DNA from 2 places in the Streptococcus sp. HMSC061E03 genome. Region 1 is predicted to be linked to the other one. Evidence: predicted binding sites of a transcription regulator. Region 1 holds the regulator's gene; the other holds the start of a gene.

The links. Region 1 encodes CtsR, which represses protease genes until heat stress. Its sites were predicted from a motif close to TTGGTCAAAAAAGGTCAAANA; they were not measured.
Region 2: a site for CtsR is predicted at 2,139-2,159, ahead of clpP (ATP-dependent Clp protease proteolytic subunit ClpP). Genes of this name have one in related genera too.

The regions. Positions count from the first base shown of each region.
Region 1 covers NZ_KV812797.1:212,693-217,084, forward strand. Annotated here, with positions in the region: gene HMPREF2917_RS08740 (ATP-dependent Clp protease ATP-binding subunit) at 1-1,698, opposite strand, end outside; gene HMPREF2917_RS08745 (CtsR family transcriptional regulator) at 1,699-2,163, opposite strand; gene HMPREF2917_RS08750 (alpha-L-fucosidase) at 2,380-4,392, opposite strand, start outside.
Region 2 covers NZ_KV812784.1:215,365-219,756, forward strand. Annotated here, with positions in the region: gene mgtA (magnesium-translocating P-type ATPase) at 1-1,250, shown strand, start outside; gene upp (uracil phosphoribosyltransferase) at 1,470-2,099, shown strand; gene clpP (ATP-dependent Clp protease proteolytic subunit ClpP) at 2,233-2,823, shown strand; gene HMPREF2917_RS01295 (DUF2129 domain-containing protein) at 3,101-3,379, shown strand; gene HMPREF2917_RS01300 (ABC transporter substrate-binding protein) at 3,488-4,392, shown strand, end outside.

The DNA.
Region 1 (4,392 bases):
AAACAAAACTTCCGCCAAAGCTTTGGCTAGCTCTGTTTTTCCGACACCGGTAGGTCCTAGGAACATGAAAGAACCGATCGGACGTTTATTGCTACGGATACCTGATTGATTGCGTCGAATAGCCCGACTGATACTCGAAACCGCTTGGTCTTGACCAATCACGCGCTTGTGCAATTCTGCTTCTAAGTTTAGGTACTTCTTGGCATCGGTTTGGGTCAGTTTTTGAGTTGGAATACCGGATAATTGGCTCAAGGTCACCAAGACATCTTGGTCAGTGACTTCTTTTTTGTAGACAATGGGAGCGGCCTCTACTTCTAAGAGCTGGGCTGCTTTCTTCCACTTGCCGTCCATCAAGGCCCGGTCTAAGGCGGTCAACTCTTCTTTTACGTGACCGTTGGAATCGCGGTTTTGTACGGTAGCTGCCGCTTCATCCAATAGATCAATGGCTGAATCTGGCAATTGACGACTAGTCAAATAGCGGTGGGCATATTTGACAGCTGTTTCGATCGCTTCATCGGTAATGGTCACATGATGGTGGTCCTGATAAGTCTCTTTCAAGCCTTGGAGAATTTGGATGCTATCTGCAACACTTGGCTCTTCAATGGTGACTTTCGCAAAACGCCGAGAAAGGGCTGCATCTTTTTCGATATGCTTTTGGTACTCATCTTGAGTCGTTGCTCCAACTGTACGCAAGGTTCCCCGTGCCAGGGCTGGTTTTAGAATATTGGCTGCGTCTAAGGTCGAATCAATACCGGATCCTGACCCCATAATGGTATGCAGTTCATCGATAAAGAGAATCACGTGACCGTCTTCTTCGATGTCCTGGATGATATTGTTCATCCGTTCTTCAAAGTCCCCACGGAAGCGCGTCCCTGCAACGACATTCATGAGATCCAATTCTAAGACACGCATCTGTGCGATTTCAGCTGGAACATTGCCACTAGCGACCCGCTGAGCCAGACCTAAGGCAAGGGCGGTTTTTCCGACCCCTGCTTCTCCCACCAATACAGGATTGTTCTTCGTCTTGCGGCTGAGGATTTGGATCATGCGTGAAATCTCTGCATCCCGACCAATCACAGGCTCAAGCTGGCCTGCACGCGCCATTTCTGTCAAATCACGGGTATAATCTTCAAGACCTCCACTGGTGCTTGGGGGCATGCCCATCATATTTCCCATGGTTTGGCGGTTAGGGTTTTGGGCGCGATAGAGACTCCGAATGGCTTTAATATCATTCTTGTCCCAGCCTGCCTTGTCTTCTAAATTCTTGCGAAGGGAGGCAATAGGAACTCCCTTGTCTTGCTCTGTAAAGGCAAAGCCAGCAAACTCCATGACTTGGCTCGCCAAGGTCCCACGGTCTGCTAGAAGAGAGAGGAGCACATGCTCTGTTCCCAAGGTCTTGGCATGAAGGACCTGGGCAATCTCTCTTGCGTGTTTCATAATGGCTTCCATCCGATAAGAAAATGGAAAGATTTCATACCGATTGTCGCTTTGAAAAGCTTGGCCTGTAATATGCTCCGCTGCATCCTGAAACTCATCGATCTGCATAGGATAATCGTTCAGTACAGAACCTGCCACGCTATAGGGATTATTGGCCATAGCCGTCAGGAGATGCCAAGTATCTAAGGTATGCCCCTGATAGTGGCCTGCTAGTATTTGGGCCGCTTCTATACTTTCTAACAGTGCTGTTGAATAGTTCATCTAGTCGGTATTTCCTTTTCTATCTACTTGTTGAATGATTTTTTTCAGCATCGTTGCTCGTAGGATGAGAGCATCTCGACCTAGGACCTCATCGGAGGTCGTCGCAAGCAACAGCTGCGTTTCACGTTTTGTCAATAATTTTTCTTCATAGAGCATCTGGAGGATATCATTAAAGACCTGCTGGCTGATGGTCTCTCCAATATTGGCTGCCAAGTCTTGGAGCATCTGATGGTGATCTGAAAACTGGACCTTGCCAATGCGGATATAGCCCCCACCACCGCGCTTGCTCTCTACAATATAGCCTCGACTCTCGGTAAAGCGAGTCTTAATGACATAGTTAATCTGACTGGGTACAACCTGAAAGACATCGGCTAACTCACTTCTTTTGAGCTCTGCCATGCCAGCTTGAGCCAGCAAGGCCTTGATATAAGCTTCAATGCTATCAGATGTGTTCTTATTTGCCATGATGCTCCTTTCTGGCTTGTTTTTTTCTAGATGGATGCTCTGTTCTTCGCCCATAAAAAATGGTCTTGGAGTGTTCCTTCTCATCATTGACCTTATTTGACTATTATACAATTTTTACGGCTGTAAATAAAGCAAAGACTCCATGGAAATAGGAATCTCTTAAGAAGGCAAAACAAAAGAGGCTAGTGAGAACTAACCTCTTATGCGAAGAAGGAGCTACTCTTTGCGACGAGCGAATTTGGCGCCTCCGCCCAAGAATCCTAGACCAAGAAGACCTAACCAAGCAAACAATCCACTTTGTTTTGTACCGGTTTGAGGAAGTTTTCCTTCCGATTGTAGAGAAGGACTTTTAACCACTTCTTTTTCCGGATGGTCTGAAGTCGAAACAGAAACTGCTTCTGGGGTTTTCGGTTGCAAGAGAACAGGTCTTCCTTTTTCTTTTTTGTCTTCAGCTTGAGAAAGAGTCATAACTTCTGGTTGCACCTTACTTGGGGTGACAGGAGTGGTTGGAGTCGGCATATCAGCTATCAACGGACTTTTTTCCGCTTCCTTCGTTCCGACTTCTGTGATCTGGTCCTGGGCCTCCACTTCGACAAAGGCATCGACTTCTGTCCGAATTTCTTTGCCTTCTTCTTGTCGAACCTCGATCAATTTCAACCGGCGTCCGACCTTTCCTGCTTGAAGGATCCGGCTTTCGCCCTTGGCCAAGTCCTTGTTCTCACGTGTTTGACTCTCAAATGGAATCTCCTCCGCTTCGATGAGAAGTTCTGGCTTTTCAAGAATCAAATCCCGAATACCTTCTTCTGGCCGTGTCTGCGTCAGGGGTTCATAATTGTGAGCATCTTCTAAGATGGTTTCAAGGGCTTCGACTTGATTAGCTGCAGCAACCAAATCTGGCCGCTCTTGATCCAACAACTGAGTCAAGTCCGTCAATTGTCCTTGAACCGTCGGTTTGAGATCTGCTTTCAAGCGATCGAGAGAAGTAGCCTTGATCTTTTCTACTCCTTCTCTGATGATCTGTTGCAGCTCTTCTTGACTGAGCAACTGACTATCTTTCCCTGAGAGGACAAATCGGTCCACCTGGATGGCTCTGGATGACTGAGGGTCATTGAGGGCTGGATCCAGATGCAAGCGTAGCTGGTGGTAGCCTTTTGCTAGGCCTTGCAGATTGACCAAACTCTGGTCGAGCTTGCGTTGATCTCCGTAGCCACTGAAATAATGATCGCCGTCGATCTCATAATCATGGCCACGCCCTTCTTCGAAGGCCATTTCTTTCCCATCCAAAGTGACGCTGTAGAGACCATGACTTGGATCAACCACTCCTCGGACCTCCACGCCTGTGCCCTTAAAGGTAATGGTCACTTCAATGTGTTTCTTGCCTTCCTCATCGGACACTTGGTTAAAGCTGGACCAAGATTCTGTGCCATTTGAGAAGTCTTTGTTGTCTGTCTCATGATGCCAGCCTTGGTTATAGTGCAGTTTTGGATCTTGGTCATCCACTTCTTTGCGATTTTCTGGCAACTGGTCTTCATTCATCACTTGAACTGTCAGTTCTGGAATAAAGCCGACCAAGCTTCCTTGATCCGGATGCAACAATTTGACCTTAAAGTCATAGACATCGGTCGCTTTTCCTGCAAAATCAATGGTTGGAACTTGGACTGTTTTTTCTGTCTCGCCATCTGCGAACTCAAGGGTGACGTTGGTATCTTTATAGACCTTGCCATGAACCCCTGTTCCTGGTTCTGTGATCAATTTCAGACCGGCACTTCCTTTAGAGCCACCTTTTCTCTTGACGACGACTTGCGCTGGGTCGCCTTTCTTAACAGCTAGGATTGGCTGGGCAAACTCAAAGATCCCCTTTTCTTGGTTATTGAGGGCATAAATCCCTTCCGTTGCGATCGCATCTCCCTTGCTATTGACCAAGGTCAAGGTGTGAGATCCTGCTGTCAAATCCGGTGTTTCATAGACCTTTTGGCTACGTTTGCGGCTTGGGCTTTGGGTATTGACGGTCGCTAGCTTTTGTCCATCGACATAGACATCCATTTCCCCATGACCAGGGTCGACAGTTGCGACGACATAGGCCTTGGTGCCTTCAAATTGATAGGTCACGGAAGCTCCTTTTTCCTTGGTCCACATAGAGGTGCCTCGAACGCCTTCTCCCTCTTCATTCCATTGGCCATTAGCCCGGTCAGCAGTCCGGTCAGAATGATAAGTCAAACCAAGCGGATA
Region 2 (4,392 bases), on a different contig from region 1:
AAGAGGTCCTCGCTGAAGTTGCTCAGTTAAATGAACAAGGTCTTCGTGTTTTGGGCGTCAGCTACAAAACCGACTTGGACGAAAATGACATCTTTAGTGTTGAAGATGAACGAGACATGATCCTAACCGGTTACCTTGCCTTTCTTGATCCACCAAAACCTTCTGCAGCTCCAGCAATCAAAGCTCTTGCAGAATATGGGGTAACCACCAAGATCTTAACTGGGGACAATGAAAAGGTCACCCAAGCTGTCTGTGAAAAAGTAGGACTAGATGTCGAGCGGATTCTTTTGGGAAGCGAAATCGATACGATGACTGACCAAGAGTTAGCACAAGTTGTGGAAACAACAACGGTCTTTGCCAAATTATCACCCGATCAAAAAGCGCGGATCATCCTCTGCCTCAAGAACAATGGCCACAAGGTGGGTTACATGGGAGATGGGATCAACGATGCTCCATCCATGAAGGTCTCAGACGTTGGGATCTCCGTGGATACCGCTGTGGATATCGCCAAGGAAACGGCAGATGTCATCCTTCTGGATAAGGACTTGATGGTCCTTGAAAAAGGTTTGGTTGAAGGTCGCAAGGTCTATGCCAATATGACCAAGTATATCAAGATGACGGTCTCTTCTAACTTCGGGAACATCTTTTCTCTGCTCTTTGCCAGTATCTTTTTGCCTTTTCTTCCAATGGCTCCCGTTCATTTGATTGTGCTCAATCTTATCTATGATCTTTCTTGTATCGCCCTTCCTTTTGACAATGTCGACAAGGAATTCCTCAAGAAACCTCGTATCTGGGAAGCAAACTCTATCATGCGCTTTATGGCCTGGATTGGTCCAATTTCATCAGTATTTGATATTATTACCTACATGCTTCTTTATTTCCTTGTTGTCCCAATGATTTTAGGTCATGGCTACAACCATGGAGCAGCAGATGCAGCAGCCTTTATCATGGTGTTCCAAACTGGATGGTTTATTGAATCTATGTGGTCTCAAACCATGGTTATTCATATGTTGCGTTCACCAAAACTTCCATTTATCCAAAGTCGTCCAGCCTTCTCAGTCGTGGTGACGACTCTAGCAGCAGCCTTCTTTGTAACCTCCCTTCCATATAGTCCTTTGGCTTCTATCTTGAAGTTGAGCCAACTAAATGGATTGTACTTTGTTCTATTGTTTGCTATTATCGTCCTCTATATGCTTAGTGTGACGGTTGTCAAACGTATCTATATTAAGAAGTACAAAGAATGGTTGTAATTGATTGATAGAAAGAGTGAGTCCGAACTCAAAAAATTAAGTGTAAGGGCTCTCTTTTTTTTGTAAAATTTGGTATAATAAGAAGAATGTAAAGTTGGAAATGAAGATTTCCATGTGCTGTGAGTATCAAAGAGGGACTGAAAGAAAGAGTAGAGTTTGACTCCACTTTTATCATAGCTCTTTTTTGAATAATAACAGCTTAGAAAGAAGGATCTCAAAATGGGAAAATTAGAAGTTATTACACATCCACTGATTCAACACAAATTATCTATTCTTCGTCGTACAGATACCTCTACGAAGGCCTTTCGTGAATTGGTAGATGAGATTGCTATGTTGATGGGCTACGAAGTGTTGCGTGAATTGCCTCTTGAGGATGTTGAAATTGAAACTCCTATTACCAAAACCGTTCAAAAACAAATCGCAGGGAAGAAATTGGCTATTGTCCCCATTCTTCGTGCAGGGATTGGGATGGTTGATGGTCTCTTGAGTTTGGTACCAGCTGCTAAGGTTGGCCATATCGGGATGTACCGTGATGAAGAAACCTTGAAACCAGTTGAATACTTGGTGAAATTGCCAGAAGATATTGATCAACGTCGTATCTTTGTAGTAGACCCGATGCTTGCTACGGGTGGATCCGCTATTCTAGCGATTGATTCCTTGAAAAAACGTGGCGCTAGCCATATCAAATTTGTCTGCCTAGTATCAGCGCCAGAAGGGGTGAAAGCTCTTCAAGAAGCTCACCCAGATGTGGATATCTTTACAGCAGCCCTCGATGATCATTTGAATGAACATGGCTACATTGTTCCTGGTCTTGGGGATGCAGGTGACCGTTTATTCGGTACCAAATAAGAAACCATTCATTATAAGAAAAGTCCGAAAGGTGCTTAAGATTTGACCTTTTTTGACCATTGGTTTATAATAGCACATATACTTTGAACCTCACGAATCGTGAGAATGAATGGATACTAAAGGAGAAGAATAGATGATTCCAGTAGTTATTGAACAAACCAGTCGTGGAGAACGTTCTTACGATATTTATTCCCGTCTGTTGAAAGATCGAATTATCATGGTAACAGGACCAGTTGAGGACCAAATGGCTAACTCCATTATCGCTCAATTGCTCTTCTTGGATGCCCAAGATAATACAAAAGATATCTATATGTATATCAATACCCCAGGGGGCTCTGTCTCAGCAGGTCTCGCCATCGTAGATACGATGAACTTTATCAAGTCAGATGTCCAAACCATTGTTATGGGGATGGCAGCATCTATGGGAACTATCATTGCTTCAAGCGGTGCGAAGGGCAAACGCTTCATGTTGCCAAATGCCGAGTACATGATTCACCAACCAATGGGTGGTACTGGTGGTGGTACCCAGCAAACCGATATGGCGATTGCAGCAGAACACTTGCTCAAAACACGGAATAACTTGGAAAAAATTCTTGCGGAAAATTCAGGTCAATCCATTGAAAAAGTGCATGCTGATGCGGAGCGAGATAATTGGATGAGTGCACAAGAAACGCTTGAATATGGCTTTATTGATGAAATCATGGCCAATAATAAATTGGGCTAAACCATTCTATGGGAAGGTCCGTCAAGAGGCTGGGACAAAAGTCCTAGCCTCTCAATTGTTTTTGGATTGTCGAGCAAGACGCAGTTGTTGAGTGGGCTCTAATACGCTGATTTCATCAGCTTATACAGGCCTACTCAACTGTGCGGAGGTGGAACGACGAAATCGAATTCTAACGAATGACCGATTTCTGTCCCACTCTCTTTTTTGCTCTCATAAAAGAGTAGTTCTTTTTCTTGAAATTTGATATACTAGTAACAGAACGAGAAAGGGATTGACCATGTTTGAGAAACAAGAAAGAACAGGCTTAATTGTTAAATTGTATTACAATCGCGACGGGAAAAAATTACAATCAGTCGGAGATGTCTTGTACCATTCTAAGAAATGCCGTTATGTCCAATTGTATGTGGACAGTGACAAGGCCGATCAAGTCATGGAAGACTTAAAGAAAGAACGTTATGTCAAAAAGGTCTTGCCTTGCCATCTCAAAGATTTAGATACAGATTTTGTGGGGAGTTTACAACGATTGGAGACCCCATCTGTGGTCACAGAAGGATAGAAAACGCAATCATTTGATGGATTGCGCTTTTTTTATTGACAATTGTCAGATAATTCGGTATATTCTTAATGTATTTAATTTAAGATTCATTTAAGGAGATCATTACAAATGAAGAAAAAATTTGCTCTTTCATTTTTAACCATTGCAAGTGTCGCTCTTCTTGCTGCTTGTGGTGAAGTTTCTACTTCAGGTTCAAACACAACTGGTAACGAAATCGGCAAGGAACTAAAAGTCGGTTTTAACTTTGAAAAAACTGGTGAAGTAGCAGCCTACGGTAGCGCTGAACAAAAAGGTGCTCAATTGGCCGTTGATGAAATCAACGCTAAGGGTGGAGCTGACGGTAAGAAGATCGTTGTCACAGATAAAGATAACAAATCTGAAACAGCTGAAGCAGCTACAGTCACTACAAACCTTGTCACTCAATCAAAAGTGAACGCTCTTGTAGGACCTGCAACTTCAGGTGCTACTGCAGCAGCGGTTGCCAACGCTGGTAAAGCAGGTGTTCCATTGGTCACACCATCAGCAACTCAAGATGATTTGACAAAAGGTCAAGATTACCTCTTCCGTGCAACCTTTATCGATAGCTTCCAAGGAAAAATCATTGCTAAATACACAACTGATAACTTGAAAGCGAAGAAAGTCGTTCTTTACTACGATAACTCATCTGACTATGCGAAAGGGATTGCTGAAGCCTTCAAGAAATCTTACAAAGGTGAAATCGTAGCAACAGAAACATTCCAATCTAAGGATACAGACTTCCAAGCTGCCCTTACAAAAATCAAAGATAAAGACTTCGATGCGATTGTTCTTCCAGGTTACTACACTGAAACTGGTAAGATCGTAAACCAAGCGCGTGGTATGGGAATCAAACAACCAATCATTGGTGGGGATGGATTTAGTGATGCTAAATTCGTTGAACAAGCAACACCTGCTGCAGCTACAGACATCTACTACGTAGCTGGATTCTCTACTGAAGGTGAAATGACTGATAAAGCCAAGAAATTCGTAGAAGC